Regions from separate parts of the Bradyrhizobium sp. Mp27 genome, predicted to be linked through region 1. Evidence: predicted binding sites of a transcription regulator. Region 1 holds the regulator's gene; each other region holds the start of a gene.

Region 1 (10,045 bases):
ACTTCGCCCGAGGTCGGCAGCTTCGTGCAGTTGAAGGCGCGGCTGTTGCCGCCGTTGTCGCCGGTGCGCCCCGGCAGCTATGATTTTTCGCGCGACATGTTCTTCCAGGGCATCGGCGCCTCCGGCTTCGTGATGGGCACGATTGCGGCGTCGGTGCCGCCGGATGCCGGTGGCTTGCGGCTGCGTTATGCCGCCTTCATGCAGGGTCTGCGCGATGCGATCGACGCGCGCATCCGCGCCACGCTCGAGGGCGACAACCGGGCGATTGCGACCGCGCTGCTCACGGGCCGGCGCGATGCGATTACCACGCCCGTCAACGACGCCATGTTCATCTCGGGGCTCGGACATGTGCTCTCGATTTCCGGCTATCACATGGCGGTCGTCGCCGGCGTGGTCTTCTTCGCGGTGCGCGCGCTGCTGGCGCTGATCCCTGGAATGGCGGCCGGCTTTGCCATCAAGAAATGGTCGGCGGCCGCCGCGCTGGTCGCAGCCGCGTTCTATCTACTGCTGTCGGGTGCGGAGGTCGCCACGCAACGCTCGTTCTTCATGACGGCGGTGGTGTTGATCGCGGTCATGGTCGATCGCCGTGCCATCACCTTCCGCACGCTGGCGGTGGCCGCGCTGATCGTGCTCGCGGTCGCACCGGAAGCACTTGTGCATCCGAGTTTTCAAATGTCCTTCGCCGCGACGCTCGGACTGGTGGCGCTGGTGCAGATCGGCATGCCGAACCTGTTTGCGTCGCCCGATCATTCCGCGACCGCGCGGATTGCAATGTGGGGCGGACGCGAAATCGCGATGCTGTTCCTGGCCTCGCTGATCGCGGGGCTCGCGACCACGCCCTATGCCGCCTTCCACTTCCACCGCGTCACCCCGTTCGGCGTGCTCGCCAACCTCGGGGCGATGCCGGTGGTTTCGGCTCTGGTGATGCCCGCGGGCCTGCTGGGCTTGATTGCAGCGCCGTTCGGACTTGATGGTCCGTTCTGGTGGCTGATGGGGATCGGCATCGACTGGATGGTTGCGGTGTCGCGCTGGGTGGCCGCTTTGCCGGGCGCGGTCGGCCGCATCTCGGCTTTCGGCATCGCACCGCTGATCGCTGCAAGCTTGGGGATCATCGTGATGGGTTTGTTGCGCACGCCGTTGCGCTGGGCCGGCGCGGTGGTGTTGCTGGCCGCGATCCCCTGGGGACTGTGCGCGCGGCAGCCCGATGTGCTGATCGCCGGTGACGGCCAGAGCGTCGCGCCTGCAACTCATCAGGTCGAGCAAGGACAGTTTTCTTCTGAAGGAATGGCTCGCCGCCGACGCCGATCCGCGCGATGCCGGCAGTGCCTCACTGGCCGCCGGCGTGTCGTGCGACGAAGCCGGCTGCGTGACGCCGCTCGCCGACGGGCGCCTGGTCGCGCTGGCCTTGCGCATCGATTCACTGGCTGACGATTGCAGCCGTGCCGCGCTGGTGGTGACGGCGCGGCCGGCGCCGCCGGATTGCGCGGCGATGGTTGTCGACCGTCAGCGTCTCGCAAGGCAGGGCGCGCTGGCGCTGACGCGAAGCGGCGACGGCTTTGCGGTTCAGGCGGCGAAGGCAAGGGGGGCAGACCGTCCGTGGTCCCCGGCCGCCGCCGGCGAGGCGGATTTCGGCGCGAGCCTTGCGCCGCAGGCGGCGGCTCCCCGCAACCGCGACGCCATCGGAAGCCGACCTGCAGGCCGAGGATTGAGCGGACGGGTTACAGATACCAGGCCAGCACGGCGTCGAGCCTGGCGTTGCCGATCACCGGCAGGACGACCATCTGGCTCAGTCCAGAGGCGCTGGCCTGCAAAGCTGCGACCGAGACGTCACGCGCGAGATCGTCGTTGAGCGCGGGCATGCCGGTGGCCCAGGCCCCGCCGATGCTGCCTTCGCCTTTGGCGATGGATTTCGTCGCATAGAGTGCGGAGAGGTCGGTCTGCGCGCTGCAATCGCCGGCGCGGAAGACCAGCGCCGAACGGGCCTCGTCCGGGATCCAGATCTCGAAGCGTCGCGCAATCGGGGTCGCCTGCGCGGAGAGGAATGTCAGCACCCAGGTCTGATCGGTGCCGGTCCGGTAGGGAACGCCGACGCCGAGATTGATTCCGACTTTGGCGGCGTCCTCCCAGCGCAGAAAACTCCTGGCATCGTGTAGGTCCTTGATGATCAGCGGCAGGCCGGCTTTCCAGATGCGGCCGGGCAGGCCGAAGCCACGCGGAAATCTGGTGTGGCGGGAGTTGAATTCGAACATGTCGGCGGTGCCGTAATAGCCGTCGACGAGCCCCATCTCGTGGGAGGTTTCGGCATCGTTGTGCCAGAGCTCGATCGCGCCGACATGGGCCTCGTCGTCGCCGCAGAACAGCACCATGACGGCTTGCAGGAATTCGCCTGAAAACACCGGCACCGCCACGCCGCAGGTCAGCCCGGCGGCGACGGCCTGATCGGTCCGTTTGAAATAGGAATCGGCAAATCTGGTGAGGATCACGGGGTGGCCGCTGGCCCAGGCCTTGCCGGGAAGCCCCTCGTCATATCCGAAGCGCAGATCTTCGCTCACGGCCTTGAACGCGGACAACCCTTCGCCGTAGAGGCCGCCGCCGAATTCCAGCCGCATGCGCGTGCGGTCAGGCACCCAGAGTTCAACGACGCGAATGAAGGTCTTCATCGAACGTGTCCGCCGTCTCAAGCCGCACCAAGCATCGGCCATTTGGCTGCGGAACGGACGTTCAAAATTCAGGCAGGGCAGCGCAAACTTCGTGCGGTGGGAGGCGCAACGGCGTGGTCCGCCCGATGGCGTTTCGCGGGGCACGAACACCACCATCTCGCCGGCCTCGGCCGGCGATGGCGATTTTCAATCCTGGCCCGACCTGCCGGTCGGAAATGGCGATGTCAGCCGATCGGCAGGCGGGTGATGGTCGGCCGGCTGTCGGTGATGATCTGCGGCTTGTGCTCGCGCTCGCCGAGCGGCTGAGTCACCGGTAGTTGCAGCACGGTCGCGCGCTGGCCTTCGACCAGCTGCGTCACCAGCACGGATTTGCCGTCGGGGAATTCGATCGCATCATGATGGCGATCGGGAATGTGCGGATCGATCTTGCCGAACTTGCCGACGCGCGAATTGACGGTGCGCGTCCAGATCCAGCGATTGTCGTAGCGGACGTTGTCGGCGAAGGCGAGCTCCGTTCCCGGGAGCAGGCAGACCGCGACGGTCGGATCGGCTGCGGAGGCAAAGCCGCGCGTCGAGGTGCCGCGGAAGGTTGTCGTGACGATCGTCTCGCCGACTTCGGCGGGACGCGACGCGACGGCATGCAGGCTGTAGTCACACATCGGGTGCTCCTCATGCAGGGATAGCGACCCACGTCTCTTAATCGAGGCGCAGGCCTCTATCAGAGTGGAAATAGGAAAGGTTCTGCCCGGTTGTAGGCAAATCTACGGCTCGCCGCCGCAGGCCGCAATCACATTAACTTTCCCGAAACCGCCAGGAACAAAGGCCGCCCCTTTGCATTCTGCAGGCGCGTGTCAGCGCCCCGCAGGCGCCGACCAGCCGGAATATTGCCAAGCCGGCCGCGACGGTCGGTCGACGGCGTCGCGGGCCTTGCGGACTTGCTCGCTTACGGCGGTGTCCTTGCGGACATGGGGCCGGGATTGCGCGGCCAAGGCTTGCGCGGCCAAGGCTTGCGACGCTGATGCTGCGATCAGCGCCACAGCAACTGTGCTCAGAACGATCCGGCGCATGACTTCTCCTCGAACCTGAAGGCCGCGAAGCAGGGCTGCTTCGTGCGGCGTGCCGAGGATTTACCGCTGGAGGAGGGGCCGGATAATCTGCGCGAAACCAGAAAGACTATCCAGCGGAAGCGGACAATCGTCCGCTCCAATCTCGGATCGGCGATGCCGATCGAAAGCGCGCGGGGCGCGAAATGACGGATACCGGCACGTCCGGTATCAGTACTTCCGGTACAGCCCGATCAGCTTGCCCTGGATCTTCACCCGGTTGGGCGGCAGGATGCGGACCTCATAGGCCGCATTGGCGGGCTCGAGCGCGATCGAGGCGCCGCGGCGGCGGAAGCGCTTCAGGGTTGCTTCCTCGTCGTCGATCAGCGCCACCACGATATCGCCGGTATCGGCGCTCTCGTTGCGCTGGATCAGCGCCATGTCGCCGTCGAGAATGCCGGCCTCGACCATGGAATCGCCGCGCACTTCGAGCGCGTAATGTTCGCCCGAGCCGAGCATGTCAGGCGGTACGCTGATGGTGTGGCTGCGGGTCTGCAAGGCCTCGATCGGCGTACCGGCCGCGATGCGGCCCATCACGGGGACCGCGACGGGGCGCTCGCCCTCGTCCGCCGGCGGGCTCGAAGTCGTGCGGACCTTGCCGAGATTGCCTTCGATGACGCTCGGCGTGAAGCCACGGCGGCTGCCGGCAGCGGCCTGAAGCTCGGGCAGCTTGATCACCTCGATGGCGCGGGCCCGGTTGGGCAGGCGCCGGATGAAGCCGCGCTCCTCGAGCGCAGTGATCAGGCGATGGATGCCCGATTTCGACCGCAGGTCGAGCGCGTCCTTCATCTCATCGAAGGAGGGCGGCACGCCGCTTTCCTTCAGCCGTTCGCTGATGAACCGCAGGAGCTCGTATTGTTTGCGCGTTAACATCTCGACCAAAATCCCCCGGTTGATGTCGTTCGATTCCGAGACGCTGAATTCAGCAGTAAGCCGCTACATTCTCGAAACAAATCATGAACGGACACTATATGTTCGATACATGTTCCGCAACTGCTTAATTTACCGTGAACGCGACAAAGTTCGCGGAACGCACGCGAACGAAGCGCTCAGACGGGCAGCCGCAAGACCTCGCAAGGCGTGCCGGCTTCAGCCTTCGGCGCGAATGGCGCGCGCACGAGAAGTGCCTGTGCCGCAGCGAGATTCGCAAGCAGCGAGGAATCCTGGTGATTGACCGGAAGGGCGAGGAGCGTGCCGTCGTCGCGCAGCTCGAGGCGCGCGCGCAGATAATCCTCGCGCTGGTCGTTGGCGCCGACATCGCGGCCGAGCACCGCGCGTTCGCGGCGGTGATGAATCATCGAACGGCCCGAAAGCGCGCGAATCAACGGCACCATGAACAGGAAGCCGCAAACGTAGGATGACACGGGATTGCCAGGCAGGCCGATCACGCGCATCGCGCCGAGCCGCCCGTTCATCATGGGCTTGCCTGGCCGCATCGCGATCTTCCAGAACGCCATCGAGATACCTTCGTCCCTCAGCGCCTGCTGGACCAGATCGTGGTCGCCGACAGAGGCGCCGCCGGTCGTGATCAGGATGTCGGCGCCACTCTCCCGCGCGCGGCCGATGCCGGCCGTGGTGGCCTCAAGCGTATCGGCGGCAACGCCGAGGTCGATGGTATCGGCGCCCTCGCTGCGGGCGAGCGCGTGCAGGGCGTAGCCGTTGGAATAGACGATCTGGCCGGGACCGGGCGTGGTGCCCGGCATCACCAACTCGTCGCCGGTCGCGAGGATCGCGACCTTCGGGCGTCGCCGGACTGGCAGTTGCGGGTAATTCATGCCGGCGGCGAGCGCGAGGTCGCGCTCGGAGAGCCGGGCTCCCTTGCGCAGCAGCACGTCGCCTTCCGAGAAGTCGACGCCGGCGGGGCGGATGTGCCGCCCCGTTACGGCGGCTTCCTTGATGGTGATGCGCTTGCTGTCCGCGATCGTGTCCTCCTGGATCACGACCGCATCAGCGCCATCGGGAACGACACCGCCGGTGAAGATACGCACGGCCTCGCCGGCGCCGACCGATCCCGCAAACGGGCGGCCCGCCGCGACCTCGCCGATCAGGGTGAGCTGGGAGTTGATCTTCGCCGCATCGACCGCGCGCACCGCATAGCCGTCCATTGCCGACATCGCCTGCGGCGGCTGCGTGCGCCGCGCGGCGACGTCGCGCGCGAGCACGCGGTGGAAGGCTGCGTCGAGCGCGATCATCTCTTCAGGCAGCGGCTCTGCGCCCGCCAGCACCGCGGCGAGCGCGTCGGAAACCGGCATCAGGGCCACGGGTGAAAACTCCTGCTGGGCCCGTTCGGGCAAATCGGCGGCGAGAGTTCTAGCCGAGTGCAGGCGCAGAGGCAAAACAGTGGCCGCGCAGGATGATTTATCCTGCGTCATCCGCTCTGCGATGAAGGGGGCGCATCACGTCCGCCGCGGCATGATCCAGAAGGCGAGACAGACCGGTACGAGGATGGCCATGGCGAGGACGAGAAAGACGAGAGCCACGGCCAGCATCGGTCAACTCCCCGACGGCTTGTACGGACTGACGTCCGGCGCTGCGGGGCCCTGATCCTTGTCAGGCAGCGGGTCGGCCTGGGATTTCAGGTCGGCGGCCTTGCTGATCAGCTTGGCGGAAAGCTCAGAATCCGATGTGGTCCTGGCGAATTTCATCAGCAGAGAGGCCTGCTTGGTGAGGTAGGTTTTGCCCAACACGACGATAAGCCCGATGTAGAATTCCCAACGGACTCATGAGTCCTGAGAGGGGCAATCGTTCCGGGAACTCCGTATAAAAATGCACAAAGGGTTTTGGTTCCTCGTCCCCGGGCAAAATAGTTCCATTCGCGGCCCTCGACTTGCCGGCCAGAGATCAGATTCCGAGCGCCTTGAGGTCGTTCCCGACGTCGCGGGGCGAGGTCACGTGGACCGTGGTCAGGCCGCGCGACCGCGCTCCTTCGATGTTCTCGGCAAGATCGTCGAAGAACACGATACGGTTGGCGGGCACGCCGATCGCGGCCACGACATGGTCGAAGGCCTCCACATCCGGTTTGCGCAGGCCGATGCTGGACGACAGATACAACTCGCGGAAATGGCCGAGCAGGCCGGCATATTCCTTCGAGAAGTGGTCCACATGCGGCCGGTTGGTGTTGGAGAAGGCGTAGAGCGGCAACTGCTTTGCCGCACGCGGCAGGAGCTCCGCGATATCGGGCATCTCGCCGGCGAAGATCGCGTTCCAGCCCTCCAGGAACTGCGCGTCCGAGATGCCGATCCCGAGCGAGACGCGCAGCGAGTCAAAATAGGCCTCGTCGCTGATCTTGCTGACCTCGTGCAGCCGGTAGGTTTCGCTGTCCCGCACATAACGCGCGACGATGGCTTCCGGCTTGCAGCCGGCATGTCCCGCCCGGCAGGCGATCGCCTTGGAGAAATCGATGTCGAGCACGACGCGCCCGAGATCGAACAGGAGCGCGTCCGCGCTGCCGGGAGAGAGCGAGCTCATTGCATCCTTTCACTCAATATCGATAGGGGTCGTGGTCGAACAGCGGGAACGCGCTGAATACGCTCGGCGCATTCGTTGCGGTCGCCTGGTGCAGGCAGGACTTGTTGACCTCGGCGAACGAGGTGGCGCCCAAGAGGCCGAGGCAGCGCAGCACCTCGTCCTCGAGCAGCTCTAGCATTCGCCTCACGCCGGCCTCGCCGGCTGCGGCCAATGCCCAGCATTGCAGCCGGCCGATGCCGACCATGTCAGCGCCCGCCGCGATCGCCTTGACGATGTCGGTGCCGCGGCAGAAGCCGCCGTCGACCATGATCTTGGCGCGTCCCTTAACGGCCTCGACGATCTCGGGCAGCACATGCATGGCGCCGCGGCCGTGATCGAGCTGGCGGCCGCCATGGTTGGAGACGTAGATCCACTCGACGCCGTGATCGACCGCGATCTGGGCGTCCTCGGCGGTGGCGATGCCTTTCAGGATGAGCGGAATCTTGAACTTGTCCTTGATCATCTTCACGGTCCGCCACTCCAGGCCCTTCTGGTAATCGCCGCCGGTGGCGCGCAGGCGGCTCTCGCGAACATAGCGCTTGGCAATGTCACGTTCGCGACGGCTGTAATGGGCGGTGTCAACGGTCAGGCAGAAGGCGGCGTAGGCGTTCTTCTCGCTCCGGCTGACGACATCGGCGACGAAATCGTCGTCGCCGCGCACATAGAGTTGATAGAGCCGCAGCGCGTCAGGGGCGGCCTCGGCGGTCTTCTCCAGGCCGGGCTCGGACACCGAGCTCAGCATGTGCGCCGCGCCGAAGGTGCCGCAGGCGCGGGCGACGCTCGCCGCGCCATCCGGATCGAAGATCTCCAGTGCGCCGACAGGGGCCAGCACCACCGGCAGCCGCATCCTGCGCCCGAACAGCTCGACCGAGCCGTCGACCTCGCGGACGTCGCGCAGCACGCGCGGCCGGAAGGCGATCTCGTCGAGCGCCATGCGGTTGCGGCGCATCGTGGTCTCGGTCTCGGCGGCGCCGACGATATAGTCCCAGGCGTTCTGGTTGAGGTTGGCGCGCGCCTTGCGGATGAATTCGTGCAGGTTCTGGAATGGCTCGGCGCTGGCGCCGAGTTCGACGTTCCTTTCCGGCCGGATGCGGGGCGCGTCGTTCATTGTTGTCCTCCCGAGAATTTGAAGCGTTATTGTCATCGCGTATCGTGTCCGGCCCTCCAAAACCATCCTAAAATCGCATAGCTGAGAAGCGTCGGCCGGCCGGCCGATTCCCGCGTTGCGCGAAACGGTTTCGGAACGTTGCCAAAAGTTTAGGCCCGGGCGAAGGGATTTTTACGATGTACCCGCCGGCGTGGCGTCCCGGCCTTGAAGAAACCAGAATGGTATTGTGAACAGCGGGCTGGATCGCCATTTGCATGGCGCCTCCCAAGCTCCAAGCAAGAAGGCCAGCCTATCCATGCGGAAAAACCTGCTGTTCCCCCTGGGCGCACTCACGGGAGCGTGTCTAACCCTTCTGGTCGCCAGCCCGCACGGTGGAGTATGGGCGGCACGGGCGGCAGCGAGCGCGGATGATGCCTATTCCCGGCTCAATCTGTTCGGCGAAGTGTTCGAGCGGGTGAAGGCGAGCTATGTCGAGAAGCCCGACAATTCCAAGCTGATCGAAGGCGCGATCACCGGCATGGTGACCTCGCTCGATCCGCATTCACGCTACATGAACGACAAAGCCTGGACCGAGATGCAGGAGACCACCTCCGGCGAGTTCGGCGGGCTCGGCATCGAGGTCACGATGGAGGACGGCCTGGTCAAGGTCGTCTCGCCGATCGACGACACGCCGGCGTCCAAGGCCGGGATCATGTCCGGCGACCTCATCAGCAAGATCGACGGCGATGCCGTGCAGGGCATGACGCTCGAGCAGGCCGTCAACAAGATGAAGGGGCCGGTCGATACCCAGACCAAGCTCACCATCGTGCGCAAGGGCGCCGACGCCCCGCTCGACGTCGCGATCAAGCGCGAGATCATCCATGTGCGTCCGGTGCGCTTCCACGTCGAGAACGGCGACATCGGCTATATCCGCGTCACCTCGTTCAATGAGCAGACCACCGACGGCCTGAAGAAGGCGATCGCGTCGATCTCCAAGGAGGTCCCGCCGGAGAAGCTGGTCGGCTACGTGATGGACCTGCGCAACAATCCGGGCGGCTTGCTCGACCAGGCCGTCTCGGTGTCGAGTGCCTTCCTTCAGCGCGGCGAGGTCGTCTCGACCCGCGGCCGCAATCCCGAAGAGACCCAGCGCTTCACCGCCCATGGCGGCGATCTCACCAAGGGCAAGCCGTTGGTGATTCTGGTCAATGGCGGCTCGGCTTCGGCCTCGGAGATCGTCGCAGGCGCGCTGCATGACCACAAGCGTGCCACGATCATCGGCACGCGCTCGTTCGGCAAGGGCTCGGTGCAGACCATCATTCCGCTCGGCGCCGGCAATGGCGCGCTTGCGCTGACCACGGCGCGCTACTACACGCCGTCGGGCCGCTCGATCCAGGCCCAGGGCATCGCGCCCGACATCGAGATTCTCCAGGACGTGCCGCCCGAGCTGAAGGGCCGCATGGATACCATGGCGGAGTCCCAGATGCGCGGCCATCTGCAGGCCGCCGACGGCACCGAGCAGACCGGATCGCAGTCCTACGTCCCGCCGGAAGAGAAGGACGACAAGGCCCTGCATGCGGCCTACGACTTCCTGCACGGCGTGACCGCGAATGCGGTCGCCGCCAAGCCTGCGCCGAAGGCGGCGGTACCGAACTAAGCCTTACGACGTCCAGATATCGCCCGGGAGCGGA
Region 2 (10,045 bases), on a different contig from region 1:
ACCTGCATGTGATGGCGGCCGTCGCGGATCTCGCCGTCGAGATGGGCTGTCACGTCGCGAGCCTCTTCGCTTTTTGCAACCGGCCCGTTTTGCGCAAAAACAGCCGGCCGCGCAAGCGCAGGTTATGCCACGGCCGGCGTCCTTCCCAGCGTCACCTCGACGATTTCCGGCGGCACGCCGACGCGGACCGGCATGATGCTGCAACCGAGGCCGCCGGAGACGGTGACGTCGCATTTCAGCCGGAAGTGACCATAGGCGAGCCGCACGCCGTGCTGAGGCGAAACAGCCGGCGACCAGCCGAACAGGCGAACCTGGCCGCCATGGGTATGGCCGGACAGTTGCAGCGCGACGCGCGCGGGTACGAGCGGCGCGATATTTGGCTCATGCGCGAGCAGGATGACCGGCGCATCGTCGGTGACCTTCGCCAGCGTGCCCGCGAGATCGTCGGCGCCAAGCCGACGCGCGCGGCCATAGCGCTTCGCGGGATAGTAGGCGAGCTGATCGCCGAGGCCCGCGAGCCAGAAGGAGCGTCCGTCCTTGGTGAGACGCACGACGTCGTTCTCGTAGACGGGAATACCGGCCGCCTCCAGCGCGCGATGGGCGGCTGTCGGCCCGTGCCCGGCCTGCTGTACGGCCCTGTCCACCCAATAGTCGTGATTGCCCATGACGGCATGGACGCCGAGCGGTGCCTTGAGGCCCGCGAGCACCTTGGCCCATTCGCTCGACGGAATGATGCGCGTGACCTGGTGAACACCCGCGACATAGTCGCCGAGCAACACGATGACGTCGGCGTTGAGCGCATTGGTGCGATCGACGATGCCCTCGATCCGCTCCAGTGACATCCAGGGATCGCAGGCATGAATGTCGGTGACGATGGCGATCTTGAGCGGAAAATCCGCCGGCCATTGCCGCGGGGTCGGGTGATAGCGGGTGACGCGGAGCCGCAGCGGCTCGACGCCGACGCCATAGGCCGCGGTCGAGACGCCGAGCGCGGACAGGCCGCCGATGGAACGGATGAGATGACGACGCGTGATCATGGAAGCCCGATGATGATGCAGCTTTGTGATGCGGCCCGATTGGAGCGGAATTGGGGTCCGCTCGTGCAGACGGCCTGCATTTGCATGCAGACCGTTTGCACAAAGGTTACCGGAAGTTCATGACAACCGATGCACCTTGCATCAACGCAATCAGTCGTCGCTCTCGTCGGTGCCGAACAGGCCGAACTGTGCCGCGGCATCGCGCGAGGGCTCGGCGATGCCGAGATGGCGGAAGGCGTGCGAGGTGAGCAGGCGGCCGCGCGGGGTGCGCTGGAGATAGCCGCACTGAATGAGATAAGGCTCGATGATGTCCTCGATCGCATCGCGCGGCTCGGACAGCGCGGCGGCCATCGTCTCGACGCCAACCGGGCCGCCACCATAGTTCTGCGCGATGGTCGTGAGATAGCGGCGGTCCATGGCGTCAAGGCCGGCGGCGTCGACCTCAAGCGCGCTCAGCGCATGATCGGCGATCTTGCGGTCGATCGAGGCGGCATCAGCGGCGGAGGCGAAATCGCGCACGCGCCGCAACAGGCGGCCGGCGATGCGCGGCGTGCCGCGGGCGCGGCGCGCGATCTCGTTGGCACCGTCGGCACTCATGCCGACATTGAGCACGCGCGCGCCGCGGGTGACGATGCTTTCCAGCTCCTCGATCGTATAGAAGTTGAGGCGGACCGGGATGCCGAAGCGGTCGCGCAAGGGATTGGTGAGGAGGCCCGCGCGCGTGGTGGCGCCGACGAGCGTGAATTTCGACAGCTCGATCTTGACCGAGCGTGCCGCCGGGCCCTCGCCGATGATGAGGTCGAGCTGAAAGTCCTCCATCGCGGGATAAAGCACCTCTTCCACCGCCGGGCTGAGCCGATGGATCTCGTCGATGAAGAGCACGTCGCGCTCTTCGAGGTTGGTGAGGAGCGCGGCGAGATCGCCGGCCTTGGCGATTACGGGCCCCGAGGTGGCGCGAAAGCCGACGCCGAGCTCCTTGGCGACGATCTGCGCCAGCGTGGTCTTGCCGAGGCCGGGGGGGCCTACGAACAGCACGTGATCCAGCGCCTCGCCACGCTTGCGCGCTGCCTCGATGAAGATCGAGAGGTTCTTGCGCGCCTGCTGCTGGCCGACGAAGTCGGACAGCGATTGCGGACGCAGCGCGGTGTCGCCGACATCGTCGCTGCGGCGCTCGGGCGAGACCATGCGGTTGGCCTTGGGGTCGCTCACTTCGCGAGCTCCTTGAGGCCGAGCCGGATGAGCTGTGCGGTCTCGGCATTCTCACCCGCGCTCCGCGATGCCGATGCAATCGCCGCGGCGGCCTGCGGCTGGCCGTAACCGAGATTGACGAGCGCCGAGATCGCATCTGCCACCGGGCGCGGCGCGCGCTGGTCGTCGACGGCGCCGGCGAGATGCACGACGGCGGGATCGACATTGGCGAAGGCCGGCGCCTTGTCCTTCAATTCGGTGACGATGCGCTCGGCAACCTTGGGGCCGACGCCAGGCGTGCGCGCCACCGCAGCCTTGTCGCGCAGCGCGATGGCGTTGGCGAGATCGGAAGGCGCCAGCGTGCCGAGCACGGCGAGCGCGACCTTGGCGCCGACGCCCTGCACGGTCTGGAGCAGGCGAAACCATTCGCGCTCCTGATCGGTGCGGAAGCCGAACAGTTTGATCTGGTCCTCGCGGACATAGGTCTCGATCGACAGCACCGCGGCCTCGCCGGGCGCCGGCAGATGCTGCAGCGTGCGCGCCGAGCAATGCACCTGATAGCCGACGCCGCCGACATCGAGGAGGACATAATCCTCGCCGTAGGAATCGATCAGGCCCTTGAGCTTGCCGATCATCTCGGGACCTCGGCTACGGCAGGCACTTCTCTCTCGTCATGGCCGGGCTTGACCCGGCCATCCACGCCTTCGATGTCGGCAAGGAAGAACGTGGATGCCCGGGACAAGCCCGGGCATGACGGCGGGGATGCGTGACGATCGATCATATCCCCACCACCTTCAGCCTGAGTGCCGTGCTCTGGCGGTGATGAGCGTGGGTGATGGCGATGGCGAGCGCGTCGGCGGCGTCCGCGGACGGCGGCTCGGCTTTCGGCAGCAAAATCTTCAGCATCATCGCGATCTGGTGCTTGTCGGCGTGGCCGGCGCCGACCACCGTCTTCTTGACCTGGTTCGGCGCGTATTCGGCGACGGTAATGCCGAACATCGCGGGCGCCAGCATGGCGACGCCGCGGGCCTGGCCGAGCTTCAGCGTCGCAACGCCGTCCTTGTTCACAAAGGTCTGCTCGACCGCGGCTTCCATCGGCTTGTGACCGGACAGGACGGCGGCAAGCCCCTCATGGATCGCGAGCAGCCGGCTCGCCAGCGGCAAATCGTCCGGCGGTTCCACCGAGCCGCAGGCGACGTAGATCAAACGATTGCCCTCGGCCTCGATCACGCCCCAGCCGGTGCGGCGCAGGCCGGGGTCGATGCCGATGATGCGAACGGGGCCACGAATCGGGAGCGCAGTCATGGGCCAGTGATAGCGGCTGGCTGCGGTGGGGGAAACAGAAACAGAACGGAAGTAACAGGGGAAGTGGGGTGTCGCGATTGGGTGCCCGCGATGACGACCACAAGACACGCGGTCATGCCCCGCGAAAGCGGGTTTCCAGTACGCCGCGGCTTCTCCGTTTCGCTCAGACATCTCTGGAAGACTGGGTCGCCCGGTCAAGCCGGGCGACGACAGCGGAATCCGGGGCTGGTGGCGACCTCAGCCGCCCATCTTCGCCATCAGCGCGTCCGACACCTCGAAATTGGCGTAGACGTGCTGGACGTCGTCGTGCTCGTTGAGCAGGTCCATCAGCTTCAGGAGCTTCTCGCCGGTCTCGTCGTCGACCGCGACCGTATTCTGCGGCTTCCAGATCAGAGCGGCCTTGCGCGGCTCGCCGAACTTGGCTTCCAGCGCCTTGGCGACGTCGCGATAGCCTTCGGTCGAGGCGTAGATCTCGTGTCCGCCTTCGCCCGAGACGACGTCGTCGGCGCCGGCCTCGATCGCGGCATCCAGCACCGCGTCGTCGGAGGCGACGCTGCGGTCGTATTCGATGATGCCGGTGCGGTCGAACATGAAGGAGACCGAGCCGGTTTCGCCAAGATTGCCGCCCGACTTGGTGAAGAAGGAGCGGATGTCGGAGGCGGCGCGGTTGCGGTTGTCGGTCAGCGCCTCGACGATGACGGCGACACCGCCGGGGCCGTAACCCTCGTAGCGGATCTCGTCATAGTTCTCGCCCTCATTGCCGAGCGCCTTCTTGACGGCGCGCTCGATATTGTCCTTCGGCATGTTCTCCTGGCGCGCCGCGATGATGGCGGCACGCAGGCGCGGGTTCATGTTGGGGTCGGGGGTGCCGAGCTTGGCCGCCACGGTGATTTCCCGCGCCAGCTTGCCGAACAGCTTCGACTTCTGGGCATCCTGCCGCCCCTTGCGGTGCATGATGTTCTTGAATTGGGAATGTCCGGCCATGCGTGTCTCGTCAGGAATCGTGCGCCAAAGGTGAGCGTGGGAAGCGCGGCCTTATAGGCCGCCAACCCACCGGAATGAAAGAGGCTCTACGACTTTAAGGTAATACCGTAGTGCCCCGTGCCTAGGAGTCAGGCACCGTTAACCATGATTTCATTCCGGCTTGCGAAAATAGCAACCGCCCGTTCCCCGACAAGAGTGACCTGATGGCGTTCGCATTGTTCCGGAAGCGTCTGCCCGACTTGTCCGCGCCCGTAGCACCCCCACAGGCCGCGCCGTCGCCGGTCGATCCCGCGCCTGCCCCGTCGGCCGAAGGCGATTCCGCCCGGGAAATCCTGGAACTGCTGGAACTCGAGCTCGGCGCCATGATCCGCCAGCTCGAGCGCGCCGCCAATTCAGTGGCCGGCGGCGCGGAGGCGACCGCGGCAACGCTCGCGGATATCCGCGAGCGCACCGACGCCCTCACCGGCCGCACCAATGCAGCGCAATCGACCGCCTCCACCTTTGCCCATGCCGCCGACAAGTTCACCCAGTCCGCGCAAGGCATCGGCGCGCAGGTGCGCGAGGCTGGCAAGCTCGCCGAGGAAGCCAGCGCCGCGGCGCAGGAAGCCCGCGCCAATGTCGACCGCCTGCGCGAATCCTCCGCCGCCATCGGCAATGTCGTCAATCTGATCGCCCAGATCGCGCGGCAGACGACGCTGCTCGCACTCAACTCGACCATCGAGGCCGCGCGTGCGGGTGCGGCCGGCAAGGGCTTTGCGGTCGTCGCCACCGAAGTGAAGGCGCTCGCGGTGCAGACCCAGGGTGCGACGGAGGAGATCGCCAGGAAGATCGACGCGCTCCAGCGCGACGCCGCCGGCTCGGCCGACGCCGTGCACCGCATCGCGCAGGCGATCGAGGCGATCCGCCCGGTGTTCGACACCGTCAACGGCGCGGTGGCCGAGCAGAATGCCACCACCAGCGAGGTCTCCGGCAACGCGGCCAGCGCGTCGCAGTTCATCATCTCGGTCGGCGAGAGCGCGGCCGAGATCGACGCCGCGACCAAGGCGGCCGAGACCCACGGCGAGAACGTCGCCAGCGCCGGCAAGGCCGTCACCACCTTCGCGCGGAAGCTGAAATCGCGCTGTGCGGTGCTGCTCCGCCAGAGCGAGCATGACGACCGTCGCAAGACCGAGCGGCTGCCCTGCCATCTCAAGTTCGAAACCGCGCGCGGCGTGTTGCAGGTCTACGAGATCGCGATGGACGGCGTGCTGATCGGCGGCGCGGAGGCGGCGAAGCTTGCCACGCAGGCCGTCATCGACGGCACGCTCGAAGGCGTCGGCGCCTGCCGCCTGCGCGTGATCGAGCAGTCCAAGGCCGGCGCCCGCGCGCAGTTCGTCAGCCCCAACGCCGATCTCAGCGAGAAGATCGAAGACAGGCTCTGGTCGATCCACGAGGAGAATACCGAGTTCGTCACCCGCGCCATGGAAGCCGGCACGGCGCTGACCCGGATTTTCGAGCAGGCGGTTGCACGCGGCGAGATCAAGATCGACGACCTCTTCGACACCGATTATGCGGAGATCGCCGGCACCAATCCGCAGCAATACCGCACGAAATATCTGGACTGGGCCGACCGCGCGCTGCCGCCATTCCAGGAAGCCTTTCTCGCCAAGGAGCCGCGCATGGCGTTCTGCGCCATGGTCGACCGCAACGGCTTCCTGCCGGTGCACAACAAGATCTATTCGCATCCGCAGCGGCCGGGCGACACCGCCTGGAACACCGCCAACAGCCGCAACCGGCGGATCTTCAACGATCCGGCGGGGCTCGCCGCCGCCCGCAACCTGCGCTCGTACCTGGTCCAGAGCTATGCCCGCGACATGGGCAATGGCAACACCGTGATGATGCGCGAGATCGACGTCCCGATCCGCGTCCAGGGCCGGCACTGGGGCGGATTCCGCACGGCTTACAAGCTGTAGTGCACGCTCAGGCAAGACGCCGGCCGCGAATCATCCTTTAAGGCTGGAATTGGAATGGGAATGCCGCGGAGAGCCGGCGAACGGCTCTGACTGGAGGACTCTCAAAACATGTCCGTCGCACAATTTGCAGTCCTGGACACCGGCTCCAACCGGACACTTGCCGAACGTCTGATCGACCAGCTCGCCGACCGCATCGGCGGCCTCGGCGTCGAGCTCGCTGACATCGCCGGCAACGTCCAGGAAGTCGCAAACCGCGTCGCGAACCAGTCCGAACGGTTCCATCACCTCCAGGAGACGGCCGAGACGATGGTCTCGGCCAATCACGATATCGCCAATGCCTCACAAGCGGTGCAATCGACCGCATCGGCGGCGGTCGGCGAGATCGCGCAGTCGCGCGTCGCGGTCGACACCGCGGTCAGCCACATCTCCGAGCTCGTCGCGGCCGTGGAGCGGATCGAGGCGCGCCTGAGCGCGGTCGGCTCGGCGTTGGCGCAGGTGGCAAAAGTGTCCGGCTCGATCGAGGCGATCGCCAAGCAGACCAATTTGCTCGCGCTCAATGCCACCATCGAAGCGGCTCGCGCCGGCAATGCCGGCCGCGGTTTTGCGGTGGTGGCAAGCGAAGTCAAGAATCTCGCGGAGGCTACCCGTGCGGCCACGCATCAGATCTCCGACACCGTGCGCGATCTCGACGGCCAGATCGAAGGCCTGATCGGCGAGAGCAGCGACGCCTCGCAACGCGCCAAGACCGCCGGCGAAGGCGCCCAGCAGATCTCCGGCATCATCTCGCGGGTCCAGCAGGGTTTTGCCTCGGTGGAAGCGGAGATCGACAGCGTCACGCGCGCCGCCACCTCCAACCTCGGCCATTGCGACACGGTCATCAGCGAGCTCAACGAGCTCGCCAAGGGCGTCGACCTGTCCTCGCGCGATCTCAAGAACGCCGATCAGCGCGTGACAAGACTGCTCGACACGTCCGAAGCGCTGATCGCAATGATCGCCGACAGCGGTGTGGAGACATCTGATGCGCCGCTGATCCGCGCCGTCGTCGAGACCGCAAAGCGGATCTCGGACGAGTTCGAGGCCGCAATCGAGCGTGGCGAGATCACGCTCGACCAGCTCATGGACGAGAACTACCGGGAAATCCCCGGCACCGATCCCAGGCAATACAAGACCAACTATGTCGACTTCACCGACCGCGTGCTGCCCGCCATCCAGGACCCGATCCAGAAGTCAGATCCCCGCATCGTGTTCTGCGTCGCCTGGGCCAAGGGCGGCTATCTGCCGACCCACAACCCGAACTACCGCCTGCCGCAGGGCAAGGATCCCGTCTGGAACAATGCCAACTGCCGCAACCGCCGCCTGTTCAGCGACCGCGCGGTGAAGAAGGTCGCGGCCAACACAAAACCGTTCCTGCTCCAGACCTATCGCCGCGACATGGGCGGCGGACAGTTCGTGCTGATGAAGGACCTGTCCTCGCCGATCGTGATCCGCGGCAAGCACTGGGGCGCCTTCCGGATGGGTTTTCGGCAGAGCTGACGACCGCCGCGACGCCGCCCTGGCGTCCCTGAATCAAAAATCTGGAAAACAACCCCATGCACAGTAGCCAGGGCGTGGGGAATCAAGGACTTACGCCGGCAGGCCAGGACGCAGTTTGACGCGTCGGGCAAAACAGGCGAATAATACTACTATTCCGAAATCACCCATACGTGCAGACAAACCCCTCACCCGGGTCAGTCTGCATCTGCCAGCGCAGCAGCCCGCTCCCGCAAAGTGGAGCTATCGCGTATGGCATTTTGCACGACCTGAGCGCGCGCCTCGTCCTTCGAGACGACCGCTTCGCGGTCTCCTCAGGATGAGGCTAAGCGGCATCGGTGCTCGTCAAAACGACGGCCGCACACTCGGTCCTCATCCTGAGGGCCCGCCGCAGGCGGGCGTCTCGAAGGATGGCCGCGAGCAAGGACGTGCCACGGCCCGGCTTTTCCAATCGCACGAATTTCGTCATCGCATGAATTTCCGCATTCGCACGATCATCTGCGGCGATCAACGATGCGTGCGACGAAAATGCGTCAAAACATGACGGTTGTCATATCAATTAGCCCAATTCCGTTGCAGTGATCGCCGCACAAATTCGTGAACGTCATGGCCTGACGCGTCGGCAACGCAAATATGCATCGCCGGAAATTCTGGCGCTTCATCGTTTCGCATCAGTATGATTATTGTCGCGCACGAATTCGCCGACGAGATCGCCGCAAGCGATCAAGCGAGCAAGGGGATGCTTATGGCAACAACTCTCACCATCAATGGCGAAACCAAATCGTTCGACGCGCCGCCGGAAATGCCGCTGCTGTGGGTGCTGCGCGACATCCTCGGCATGACCGGCACCAAGTTCGGCTGCGGCATCGCGCAATGCGGCGCCTGCACGGTGCATATCGACGGCAAGGCGGTGCGCTCCTGCGTGCTGCCGGTCAGCGCGGTCGCGAATCGTGCCATCACCACCATCGAGGCCGTCGGCAACACGCCCTCGGGTGCGAAGGTGCAGAAGGCCTGGCTCGATGCCGAAGTGATCCAGTGCGGCTATTGCCAGTCGGGCCAGATCATGGCCGCGGCAGCACTGCTGGCGTCAACACCGCACCCGGATGATTCCGACATCGACGCCGCGATGGCCGGTAACATCTGCCGCTGCGGCACCTATGTCCGCATCCGCGAGGCCATCAAGCAAGCGGCCTCCGGCCGGCAGTCGTGAGGTCCGCCATGAATGCACACAACAACGTCTCCCGCCGCGCGCTTCTGACCGGCGGTCTCGCCACCGGTGTCCTGCTCGCCTTCCATCTGCCGCTGCGCGCCGCCCCCAACGAGCCGGTGCAACGCGATGTGACCGACGGCAAGTTCGCCCCGAATGCCTTCATCCGCATCGACGAGACCGGCCGCACGATCCTGATGATGCCGCAGGTCGAGATGGGCCAGGGCACCTACACCTCGATCTCGGCCGTGATCGCCGAAGAGTTAGATGCCGACTGGAGCAAGGTCGAGGTCCAGCACGCGCCGCCCAACGACAAGCTCTACGGCAATCCGACCTTCGGTCTCCAGGTCACCGGCAATTCCAACTCGATCCGCGCCTGGTGGCTGCCGCTGCGCAAGGCCGGCGCCACCGCCCGCGCGATGCTGGTGCAGGCCGCGGCCAGCCAGTGGGGCGTCGAGCCCGGAAGCTGCACGGCGTCGAAGGGCGAGGTCGCGCATGCCGCAAGCGGCCGCAAGCTCGGCTATGGCGCGCTCGCGCTCACAGCCCAGAGCCAGACGCCGCCGAAGGACGTCGCCATCAAGGATCCCAAGGATTTCGTCCTGATCGGCCAGCCGCTGAAGCGGCTCGATACGCCGGACAAGGTCAACGGCAAGGCTCTCTACGGCATTGACGCGATCCTGCCCGGCATGAAGATCGCCGCGATCGCCAATTGCCCGGTGTTCGGCGGCAAGGTCGGCAAGGTCGACGACAGCGCCGCGACGAAAGTCGCCGGCGTACGCAAGATCGTCGTGCTCGACGACGCCGTCGCCGTGATCGGCGATCACATGTGGGCGGCGAAGAAA
Region 3 (10,045 bases), on a different contig from region 1:
TTGGCGAAGAACGGCGCGGCAAGCTCGACGATGTGATGCTCCGGCTCGAACCAGGCGACGTAATGCGCTGCGCGCTCGCGTCCGATCTCGCGGAAGCGCACGAAGGCATGCATCTTGTGCTCGTCGCGATGAACCGCTCGTGCCATCGCCGTGACCTGCGCGACATCGGGATCGGTCGCGACCTCGATGAGATCGTGATTGTCCTTCAATCGCCAGAGCAGGCGATAGAGGATCGCAAAGCGCTCGGGATCACGATGCAGGATCGCGGCCTTGGCGAGCTCGACGAATTTTGCCGACACATTGAAGGTGCCATCATTCACCTCAAGTATCGGAGACGGGGAGGGCGGTGCGAACAACTCGGCTTCGCCGCCTTGTACGGTCCAGATGACATCGGTTGGCTGCACATGATGCAGCACGAGCGACCGCGCGGCTTTGCGCCAGCCGTCGAAATCGGTTTCGGTGTCGAGGGTGATGTACTGCATCAGAAGCCAAACCCCAGTTGTGTCGCCTTCGGCTTGAACCGTTCGATCAGCCGCGCCTCGTCGAGGCGTTGCGGCGCGGGCCGGTGATCGCTGAGGACGATGAAAGGCAGCGCCTTGTTGCGGGGCACATGCAGCCGCGCGAGATCGGAGAGGCGGATCGTGGTGGTGCGCCGTGTCGCGATGATGCGTTCGACCGCCTTGGTGCCGAAGCCGGGCACGCGCAACAGCTCCTCGCGGCTGGCGCGGTTGACGTCGAGCGGGAAGCGGTCGCGATGGCGCAGCGCCCAGGCGAGCTTCGGATCGATGTCGAGCGGCAGCATCGCGCTGTCGTCGACGATCTCCGCAACGTCGAAACCGTAGAACCGCATCAGCCAGTCGGCCTGGTAAAGCCGGTGCTCGCGCAGCAGCGGCGGCTGTACCAGAGGCAAAGCGTGGCTGGCATCGGGGATCGGGCTGAAGGCGGAGTAGTAGACGCGCCGCAGCCGGTATGAGCCGTAGAGATTGGCACTGGTGTGCAGGATGGTGTGATCGGAGGCCGCGTCGGCGCCGACGATCATCTGCGTGCTCTGTCCGGCCGGTGCAAAACGCTGCGGCCTCGCCTTCGTCTTTGTGCTGCGGTTTTCCTCGGCCTCGTCGAGTTTCAGCCGCAGCCGGCCCATGGTGCGGCGGATCGCGCGCACATCCTTTTCCGGTGCGTATTGCTGCAGGCTCGTCTCCTGGGGCATCTCGATGTTGATGGAGAGACGGTCGGCATATTTGCCGGCTTCCGCGATCAGCGCGTCGTCGGCCTCGGGAATGGTCTTGAGATGGATGTAGCCGCGGAAGTGATGCTCCTCGCGCAGCTTTCGCGCGACGCTGACCACCTGCTCCATGGTGTAGTCGGGACTGCGGATGATGCCGGAGGAGAGAAACAGGCCCTCGATGTAATTGCGCCGGTAGAAGTCGAGCGTGAGCTTGACCACCTCGTCGATGGTGAATCGGGCACGCGGCACGTTGGAAGAGGCGCGGTTGACGCAATAAAGGCAGTCGTAATTGCAGGCATTGGTCAGGAGCACTTTGAGCAGCGAGATGCAGCGTCCGTCCGGCGCGTAGGAATGGCAGATGCCCATGCCCGGCGCGGTCGAGCCCATGCCCTTGCCGTCGCTGGAATCCCGCTTCTCGGTGCCGCTGGAGGCGCACGACGCGTCGTATTTGGCGGCATCAGCCAGAATCTCCAGCTTGCGTTGTACGTCCATCGTGGAATCCCTTTGATTCAGCTTACGAATCCGGATGAGCACCAATTCGATTGACTCCCCGGCCGCTGTTAGCTTTATATTAGAACATATCATGAACAAATGAGCCAGCCGCAGGTTCTTATTTTTGAGAACCTCGGCAATCACCTCTGAAGGAGCGGCGTATATGAGCGGCGCACGGATGAACGCGCTTGCGACCTTGCGCGGCCAGATCGAGCGCATCGAGACGGCGGAGGTCGTGCATCAGCACGATCGCGTCGCGCTCGGCCACGGCGAGGTCGACAGCGCGCTGAAGGGCGGGCTCGCGCGCGCGGTGATCCACGAGGTGTTTTGCGAGGGCCGGCAGGGAACCGCCGCGACGGGTTTTGTCATGGGACTTGCGGGGCGTGTCTCGCGGCGCCGGCCGCTGCTGTGGGTGCGGCAGGATTTTTCGGAACTCGAGACCGGCGCGCTGTCGATGAGCGGGCTTGCCGAGATCGGTCTCGATCCGCGCCGCGTGGTGATGGTGCGCGCCGCCGATGCCGAGAGCGCGTTGCGGACCTCGGCCGATGCGCTCGCCTGCGACGCGCTTGGCGCCGTCGTGCTCGAGCTCTGGGGTGAGACGCGGCAATTCGATCTCGTGGCGAGCCGCAAGCTGACGCTGGCCGCGCAATCGTCCGGTGTCACCGGCCTGATGTTGCGGATGGCGGCGCCGCCGCTGCCCTCGACCGCGGAGACGCGATGGATGCTGCGCGCGGCGCATTCGCCGCCGGGCCCGGCTTCAATGCCTGCGGCGCCTTGGAGCTCCTGGGGCGCGCCGCGCTTCGATGCGGAGCTGTTGCGCAATCGTCATGGCCCGTGCGGCCGGTGGATCATGGAATGGAAATGTGATGAGTGCCAGTTCTCTGAACCGTCGGCGTATCCTCAGCCTGTGGCTGCCACGCCTGCCCATCGATCGGATTCAGCGGTTCTTCGGCGCGCTGGGTAAGGCCAATGATCCGAGCATCGTTGTCATCAAGGACAACAATGCGCTGGTGATCCATGCGCTCAATGAAGCCGCCGAGCGCCTCGGCTTGCACATCGGCCAGCCCCTGGCCAATGCACGGGCGATGTGTCCGGACTTGAAAGTGTTCGACGCCGATGTCGTGGCCGATGCGAAGACGCTCAGCGACGTCGCCGACTGGTGCGACCGCTTCACGCCGCTGGTGGCGCTCGATCCGCCGCACGGGCTGTTTCTGGACATCACCGGCTGCGCGCATCTGTTCGGCGGCGAGGCTGCATTGTTGCAGACCTTCGTCCGCGCGCTCGCCTGTCAGGGTTTTGCCGTCAGCGCGGCGATCGCCGGCACCTCGGTCTGTGCGCGCACGCTGACGCGGCAGGCCTCCGGCACCATCGTCGCCGATGGCGGGGAGGCGGCGGCGATCAGCCGGCTGCCGGTATCCGCGCTCGGTGCGGGCGAGGCCATCACCACTGGTCTGCGCCGCGCCGGCCTGAAAACCATCGGCGATGTCGCCTCGCGCGAGCCGCATGAGATCACGGCGCGGTTCGGCGCGCGGTTCTCGACGCTGCTCGCGCATGCGCAGGGGCATGGCGATGCCCCGATCAATCCGCGCAAACCGCTGCCGGATTACATCGTGGAGAAGCGCTTTGCCGAACCGATCGCCACCGACACCATGATCGCGATGACGCTGTCGCGGCTCGCCGATACGTTGATCGCGTCCATGGAAAAGCAGGGCAAGGGCGCGCGGCGCTTGGAAGCCGCCTTCTTTCGCACCGATGGCGTGGTGCGCGCGATCATGGTCGAGACCGGGCGGCCGGTGACGCAAAGCAAAGTCATCGACCGGCTGTTTCGTGAACGCCTCGATGCGCTCGCCGATCCGCTGGATCCCGGCTTCGGTTTCGACATGGTGCGGCTGTCGGCAAGCCGCACCGAGATCGTGGTGCAGGAGCAGCGCGATCTCGACGCCCATGTCCACGACAATGACGAACTCGCCGCGCTGATCGACCGCATCGCCGCGCGCATCGGCGGAAAGCGCGTCGTCGTGCATTTGCCGCAAGACACCCATATCCCGGAATGTGCGGTGCTGGCCGCGCCTGCCCAGCACCATCTCGCTGTGGCCATGCAGGCCGAATGGCCGGCGCGCGCCGAGAGCGAGCCGCCACTGCGCCCCCTGCGGCTGTTCGACAGACCGGAACCGATCAAGGTGCCGTTCGCGACCGTGCCGGACGGCCCGCCGCATCAATTCACCTGGCGACGCGCGCTGCATGCGGTGGTGCGGGTGGAAGGGCCTGAACGTATCGCGATGGAATGGTGGCGGCAGGACGGCAAGCAATTGACGCGGGATTATTTCCGTATCGAGGACGCCGAAGGCCTGCGCTTCTGGATCTTCCGCGACGGTCTTTACGAAGGAGAGGTGTTCGACGACGAAGGCAAACCCATTCCCCCCAACTGGTATGTGCACGGCCTCTTCGCATGACCACGCCCGCTTATGCCGAGATCGGCATCACCACCAATTTCTCCTTCCTGCGCGGCGGCTCGGATCCGCGCGCCTATGTGCATCAGGCGAGCATCCTCGGCATTCCCGTGATCGGCATTGCCGACCACAACACGCTCGCCGGCGTGGTGCGCGCCTACAAGGAGCTCGACAATGACAAGGTGCTGCACAAGCCGAAATTGCTGATCGGCGCGCGCATCGTCTTCATCGACGGTACGCCCGACATTTTGGTCTATCCGCGCGACCGCGCCGTCTATGGCCGGCTGTGTCAGCTCCTCACCAGAGGCAAGCGCGGCGACGACATCACGCGGATCGAGAAGGGCGAATGCCGTCTCACCTTCGGTGATCTTCTTGAGTTTGCGGAAGGCCAGCTCCTGGTCCTGACGCTGCCGCATCGCTTCGAGCCCGCGCAGGCGCTGGATGTTCTCGCCAAGCTTAAGGACAGCCGCGCCGAGGGCGTGTGGCTGGCGGCGAGCCTGGTCTATCGCGGCGACGACCGCCGCCGCCTGGCGCGGCTCGATGATCTCGCCGCCAAAGCAAACGTGCCGCTGCTCGCGACCAACGAGGTGCTCTATCACCACCCCGGCCGCCGTCCGCTCCAGGACGTGCTGACCTGCATCCGGGAAAAGACCACGATCGAGGCGGTCGGACGGAAGCTCGAAGCCAATGCCGAGCGCTTCCTGAAGACGCCACGCGAAATGTCGCGGCTGTTCCGCGATTTTCCCGAGGCGATCGCGGAGACCATGCGCTTTGCGGGCAAGATCGATTTCACGCTCGACCAGCTCAAATACCAGTATCCGGACGAGCCGGTGCCGCGAGGCAAGACCGCACAAGGGCATCTGGAGGATCTGACCTGGGCGGGCGTGCAGACATATTTCGGCGGCAACATCGATGACAAGCTTCGCGCGACCCTGAAGAAAGAGCTCGCGCTGATCGCAGAGCTGAAATACGCGCACTACTTCCTCACCGTGCACGACATCGTGCATTATGCGCGCAGCCAGAACATCCTGTGCCAGGGGCGGGGATCGGCGGCGAACTCAGCGGTCTGCTACGTGCTCGGCATCACCTCCGTTAATCCGACCAGCGTCGATCTCCTGTTCGAGCGCTTCATCTCCAAGGAGCGGCTGGAGCCGCCTGACATCGACGTCGATTTCGAGCATTCTCGGCGCGAGGAGGTGATGCAATATGTCTATCGCCGCTACGGCCGCCACCGCGCCGCGATCATCGCCACCGTCATCCATTACCGCCCGCGCAGCGCCATCCGCGACGTCGGCAAGGCGCTGGGCCTGACCGAGGACGTCACTGCCGCGCTTGCCGACACCGTCTGGGGCAGCTGGGGCAAGGGCCTCAACGACATGCAGGTCAGGCAGGCCGGGCTCGATCCCAGCAATCCCATGATCAACCTCGCGGTAGAGCTCGCGACCGAGCTGATCGAATTCCCGCGCCATCTCTCCCAGCATGTCGGCGGCTATGTGCTGACGCAGGACCGGCTCGACACCTATGTGCCGATCGGCAATGCCGCGATGGACGACCGCACCTTCATCGAATGGGACAAGGACGACGTCGACGCACTCAACATGATGAAGGTCGACGTGCTTGCGCTGGGGATGCTGACCTGCATCCGGAAATGTTTTGATTTGATCGACCACCACAAGGGCGAACGCTGGGTGCTGGCGAGCGTCCCGCAGGACGATCCCAAGGTTTACGACATGCTGTGTGACGGGGAGTCGCTCGGCGTGTTCCAGGTCGAGAGCCGCGCGCAGATGAACATGCTGCCGCGCCTGAAGCCGCGGACCTTCTACGATCTCGTCATCGAAGTCGCGATCGTACGCCCCGGGCCGATCCAGGGCGACATGGTGCATCCGTATCTGCGACGGCGGAACGGCCAGGAGAAGGTGAGTTATCCCTCGCCATCACCCGAGCACGGTCCCGCGGACGAGCTCTACAAGGTGCTGCACAAGACAAAAGGCGTGCCCTTGTTCCAGGAGCAAGCCATGCGCATCGCGATCGAGGCGGCAAAATTCACCTCCGAAGAGGCTAACGGCCTGCGCCGCTCGATGGCGACCTTCCGCAATGTCGGCACCATCGGCCAATACGAGGAGAAGCTGATCGGCAACATGGTCGCGCGCGGCTACGATCCCAATTTTGCGAGAAGCTGCTTTGACCAGATCAAGGGCTTTGGCTCCTACGGTTTCCCGGAGAGCCACGCCGCGAGCTTCGCGCAGCTCGTCTACATCTCGTCATGGCTGAAATATCATCACCCCGATGCGTTCTGTTGCGGCCTGCTGAACTCGCAGCCCATGGGCTTTTACGCGCCGGCGCAGATCGTCGGCGACGCCCGCAAGAATGGCGTCGAGGTGCGCGACATCGACGTATCCTACAGCTTTGCGCAAAACACGCTGGAGAGCACCGACGGCAAATACTGCGCCGTGCGCCTCGGCTTCCGTCAGATCGACGGCTTTCACTGGCTCGATCCCGATGAGGAGTTGCTCAAAGAGGCGCAGGCGAAACGGCAAGGCAAGGTATATGTCACTCAGAAAGACTGGGCCGACCTGATCATCGACGCCCGCAACAGCGGTCCCTTCACCTCGCTCGAAGACTTCGCCCGCGACACCAAGCTGCCCAAGCGTGCGCTGATCCTGCTCGCGGATGCCGACGCCTTCCGCTCGCTCGGCCTCGACCGCCGCGAGGCGCTGTGGCAGGTGCGGCGGCTGCCCGACGACGTGCCGCTGCCGCTGTTCGAGGCCGCGACCGCGCGCGAGCAGCCGGACGAGCACGCAAAACCATTGCCGGAGATGCCGCGGGCCGAGCAGGTGGTCGCGGATTACCAGACCATCCGGCTATCGCTGAAGGGCCATCCGATGGAGTTTTTACGCGAGATGTTTTCGCGCGAGCGTGTGGTGGCCTGCAGGGACATCAGCCATGAGAACGAGCGGCGCCGCGTCCGCTGCGCCGGCGTGGTGCTGGTCCGGCAGCGGCCGGGCAGCGCCAGCGGTGTCGTGTTCATGACGCTGGAGGACGAGACTGGCATCGCCAATGTCGTGGTGTGGCCCAAGATCATGGAGCAGTACCGCAAGGAGGTGATGGGCGCGCGCCTCATCCTGGTCGAGGGCTATATCCAGAGCAGCCCCGAAAAGGTGACGCATCTCATCGCCCAGCGCATGGTCGACCGCTCGTACGATCTGGTCGGGCTCGCCAACGACGCGCTGAGCCGCAAGCATCCGGTGCCGGCAGGCGCCGACCTGATCGAGCCCCTCAACGACGATCCCCGGGCCCAGGCGGATATGCCGGCGCAAAAAATCCGCCACCCCCGCAACGTCCGCATCCTGCCGCCATCGCGGGATTTTCATTGAGGAGGCATGAACAACCGCAGGGATCGGCTGATCCCGCCCAACGATCAATACGATTTGAATCAACTCCCTAAGCAACCTGAAAGCGAAGTTCCTATATACTTGGTTGTGCCCGATTTGGATATGACGGGGTGATGTTTGCAGCAGCTGGAATCGCCGCAACGATCGCGCGGCCTCGCCGTCGCCGTAAAGCCGGATCGAAGACCCTCCCGCGTCGATAGGCTGAGTCTCTGGTTATCCAAGGGCAGCACGATCGATAGGCTTTGGATCGGGACAACCGAAAGCAAGCCTTACCCGGCGTTGCGCCGTGTGGAAGAGGCCCTCCAGCTCATCAAGCGCCACGACACACTCAACTATTCCCGTATCACCCGCAATCTCGACCGAATATGGGTGCACCTGCTCCCCAGCGCCCAGGCGCACTATGATCAGTCATTGAACGCTTGCGCCCTCGATGAACGTTACGTTCTCAACGAGACAATGACGCTTGCGCGGATTGCCTCAACCATCGTCCATGAAGCGACCCATGCACGATTGGAGGGATGGGGGATTATCTATGAAGAAAAGCGCCGCTATCGGATCGAAGCGACCTGTCTTCGACGCGAGCTCAACTTCCTCAAGAAGCTGCCTGGCAGCGGACCCATGCAGGAAGAAATTGTTCGTACATTGGAGTGGTGCAAAGTCGACCAGACTTACCTTTCCGACGCGAGCTTTCGGGACCGCGAAGACCAGGGTCAGATCGATACATTGCGCTATTTGAAAGTGCCGGACTGGCTCGTGCAATTTGCAAGGTGGCTCATTCGCAGGCGGCGTTCGCGTGTACCCGCACCATGAGTGCCTGAGCCTCCGCGAGGAGCGAAGCGACGAAGCAATCCAGACTGTATCTGCGGCAAGATTGTGGATTGTTTCGCTGCGCTCGCAATGACGAGCTTGTTGAGCCGGGCCGTGTCACACTCTCGGTGTCATACCCCGCGACCCGGCTACGCCAAGGCTTCGCCGAGGCTGACGTCCAGGGCCGCCGAAGCTTTAGCGTAGGCGGCAAGCGGGGTATCCAGTACGCTGCGGCCCCTCGGCTCTAGCCGAGCCGTCTCTGGAATACTGGGTCGCCCGGTCAAGCCGGGCGACGACAGTGTGCTCGTCTCAAAAATTCACCCGGTTCGAGATCGCGCCGTCCACGACGAGATTGGAGCCCGTGGTGAACCCCGACACCGGGCTTGCCAGAAACACCGCCGCGCTCGCGATCTCCTGCGGCGTTGCTATGCGGCCCGTCGGATTGCGCTTCATCGCATCGTTGTAGCGCTCCGGCATGTTCTGCTCGATCATGTTCCAGACGCCGCCCTTGAAATAGACCGTGCCGGGCGACACCACGTTGACGCGGATCTTCTTCTTTGCGTGTTGCCGCGCCAATCCCTTGGCCATGTGGATCAGCGCCGCCTTGATCGGGCCGTAGGAGCTGGCGAGATCGGCCTGCGCGGCCGAAATCGATGAGATGATGACGAAGGCGGCATCGCCGCTTTTCTCGCCGCTGGCCTCGAGGAACGGCCGCGCGGCGTCGAACGCATGCACGGCGCCGAGCACGTCGAGCCGGAAGTTCTGCTCCCAGGACGCTGCATCATGGCCCTGTGCCATCGCGCCGGCATTGGCGAACAGCAGGTCGAGGCCGCCGAGCTCCTTTGCAGCAGTCTCGATCCAGGATTTCAGCGCCGCACCGTCGGTGACGTCGACCGGACCGCCGCTGGCGCGGATTCCGCTTGCCTTGAGTTCAGTGACGGTCGCCGCAACCTGATCCGCGTTGCGCGCGCAAACCGCGACATTGGCGCCTTCACCGGCCAGCGTCGCCGCAATCGCCCGCCCGATGCCGCGCGTGCCGCCGAGGACGATGGCGTTCTTGCCTTTGAGACCGAGATCCATTGTTTGGCTTTCCTTTTTGTTGGTCGCCGGGAGTGTAGCCGTTTCAGGAGATACGCAGAAGCCTCAACATCGTCATTGCGAGCGTAGCGAAGCAATCCAGAAATGAATCCGCGGAAACAGTCTGGATTGCTTCGTCGCAAAGGCTCCTCGCAATGACGAGGTCGTAGGGTGGGCAAAGGCGCATAAGCGCCGTGCCCACCATTCCTCAGTTTGCACGCAAGCGGTGGGCACGCCTCGCTTTGGCCACCCTAAGAATTCTGCTTCACTCCGGTGCCGCCCCCACCGGCGGGCCGCCCGGCGGGCGGTGCAGGAAGGTCAGCGAGGCGTAGGCGCCGGCCCAGGAGCCGATCGCCGCGAAAGCGACATAGAAGGCGTTTTCGGTGTAGCTGATGACGGCGTAGGAGGAGAGCATGTACCAGACCGCACTCCAGTTGGCGGCCGACATGCGCTTGCGCGCAATCACGGCCGAGGTGAACATGACATAGACCGCGTCAGTGGCCGCCGTTGCGATGAACACGGCGCCTGCGGTGAGGGGATCGATGGCGGCCATTGCATTCCTTCATGTGCTAATGGATGGTTGCAAAAAACTACAGCATGAT

What was found. Region 1 encodes LexA, which represses DNA repair genes until DNA is damaged. Its sites were predicted from a motif close to TGTTCNNNNTGTGTTCNG; they were not measured.
Region 2: ruvC (crossover junction endodeoxyribonuclease RuvC) is a predicted target of LexA. The motif match lies at 3,561-3,578, and genes of this name have one in related genera.
Region 3: QJT78_RS10125 (putative DNA modification/repair radical SAM protein) is a predicted target of LexA. The motif match lies at 1,798-1,815, and genes of this name have one in related genera.

What each region holds. Positions count from the first base shown of each region.
Region 1 is NZ_JASAUS010000033.1:54,917-64,961, reverse strand. It holds partial or broken gene QJT78_RS18850 (ComEC/Rec2 family competence protein) at 1-1,709, shown strand, start outside; gene QJT78_RS18845 (GAF domain-containing protein) at 1,719-2,660, opposite strand; gene QJT78_RS18840 (hypothetical protein) at 2,647-2,907, shown strand; gene QJT78_RS18835 (hypothetical protein) at 2,885-3,319, opposite strand; gene QJT78_RS18830 (hypothetical protein) at 3,512-3,727, opposite strand; gene lexA (transcriptional repressor LexA) at 3,935-4,636, opposite strand; gene glp (gephyrin-like molybdotransferase Glp) at 4,813-6,024, opposite strand; gene QJT78_RS18815 (hypothetical protein) at 6,256-6,450, opposite strand; gene QJT78_RS18810 (HAD family phosphatase) at 6,605-7,231, opposite strand; gene QJT78_RS18805 (alpha-hydroxy acid oxidase) at 7,245-8,378, opposite strand; gene QJT78_RS18800 (S41 family peptidase) at 8,674-10,011, shown strand.
Region 2 is NZ_JASAUS010000008.1:5,268-15,312, forward strand. It holds partial or broken gene QJT78_RS07590 (acyl-CoA thioester hydrolase) at 1-53, opposite strand, end outside; gene QJT78_RS07595 (metallophosphoesterase) at 123-1,037, opposite strand; gene ruvB (Holliday junction branch migration DNA helicase RuvB) at 1,188-2,246, opposite strand; gene ruvA (Holliday junction branch migration protein RuvA) at 2,243-2,860, opposite strand; gene ruvC (crossover junction endodeoxyribonuclease RuvC) at 3,003-3,530, opposite strand; gene QJT78_RS07615 (YebC/PmpR family DNA-binding transcriptional regulator) at 3,768-4,514, opposite strand; gene QJT78_RS07620 (methyl-accepting chemotaxis protein) at 4,718-6,466, shown strand; gene QJT78_RS07625 (methyl-accepting chemotaxis protein) at 6,575-7,999, shown strand; gene QJT78_RS07630 ((2Fe-2S)-binding protein) at 8,742-9,206, shown strand; gene QJT78_RS07635 (molybdopterin cofactor-binding domain-containing protein) at 9,215-10,045, shown strand, end outside.
Region 3 is NZ_JASAUS010000012.1:17,958-28,002, forward strand. It holds gene QJT78_RS10120 (UdgX family uracil-DNA binding protein) at 1-482, opposite strand, end outside; gene QJT78_RS10125 (putative DNA modification/repair radical SAM protein) at 482-1,717, opposite strand; gene QJT78_RS10130 (DNA repair protein) at 1,881-2,681, shown strand; gene QJT78_RS10135 (DNA polymerase Y family protein) at 2,584-4,170, shown strand; gene QJT78_RS10140 (error-prone DNA polymerase) at 4,167-7,541, shown strand; gene QJT78_RS10145 (hypothetical protein) at 7,677-8,369, shown strand; gene QJT78_RS10150 (SDR family oxidoreductase) at 8,676-9,446, opposite strand; gene QJT78_RS10155 (hypothetical protein) at 9,709-9,996, opposite strand.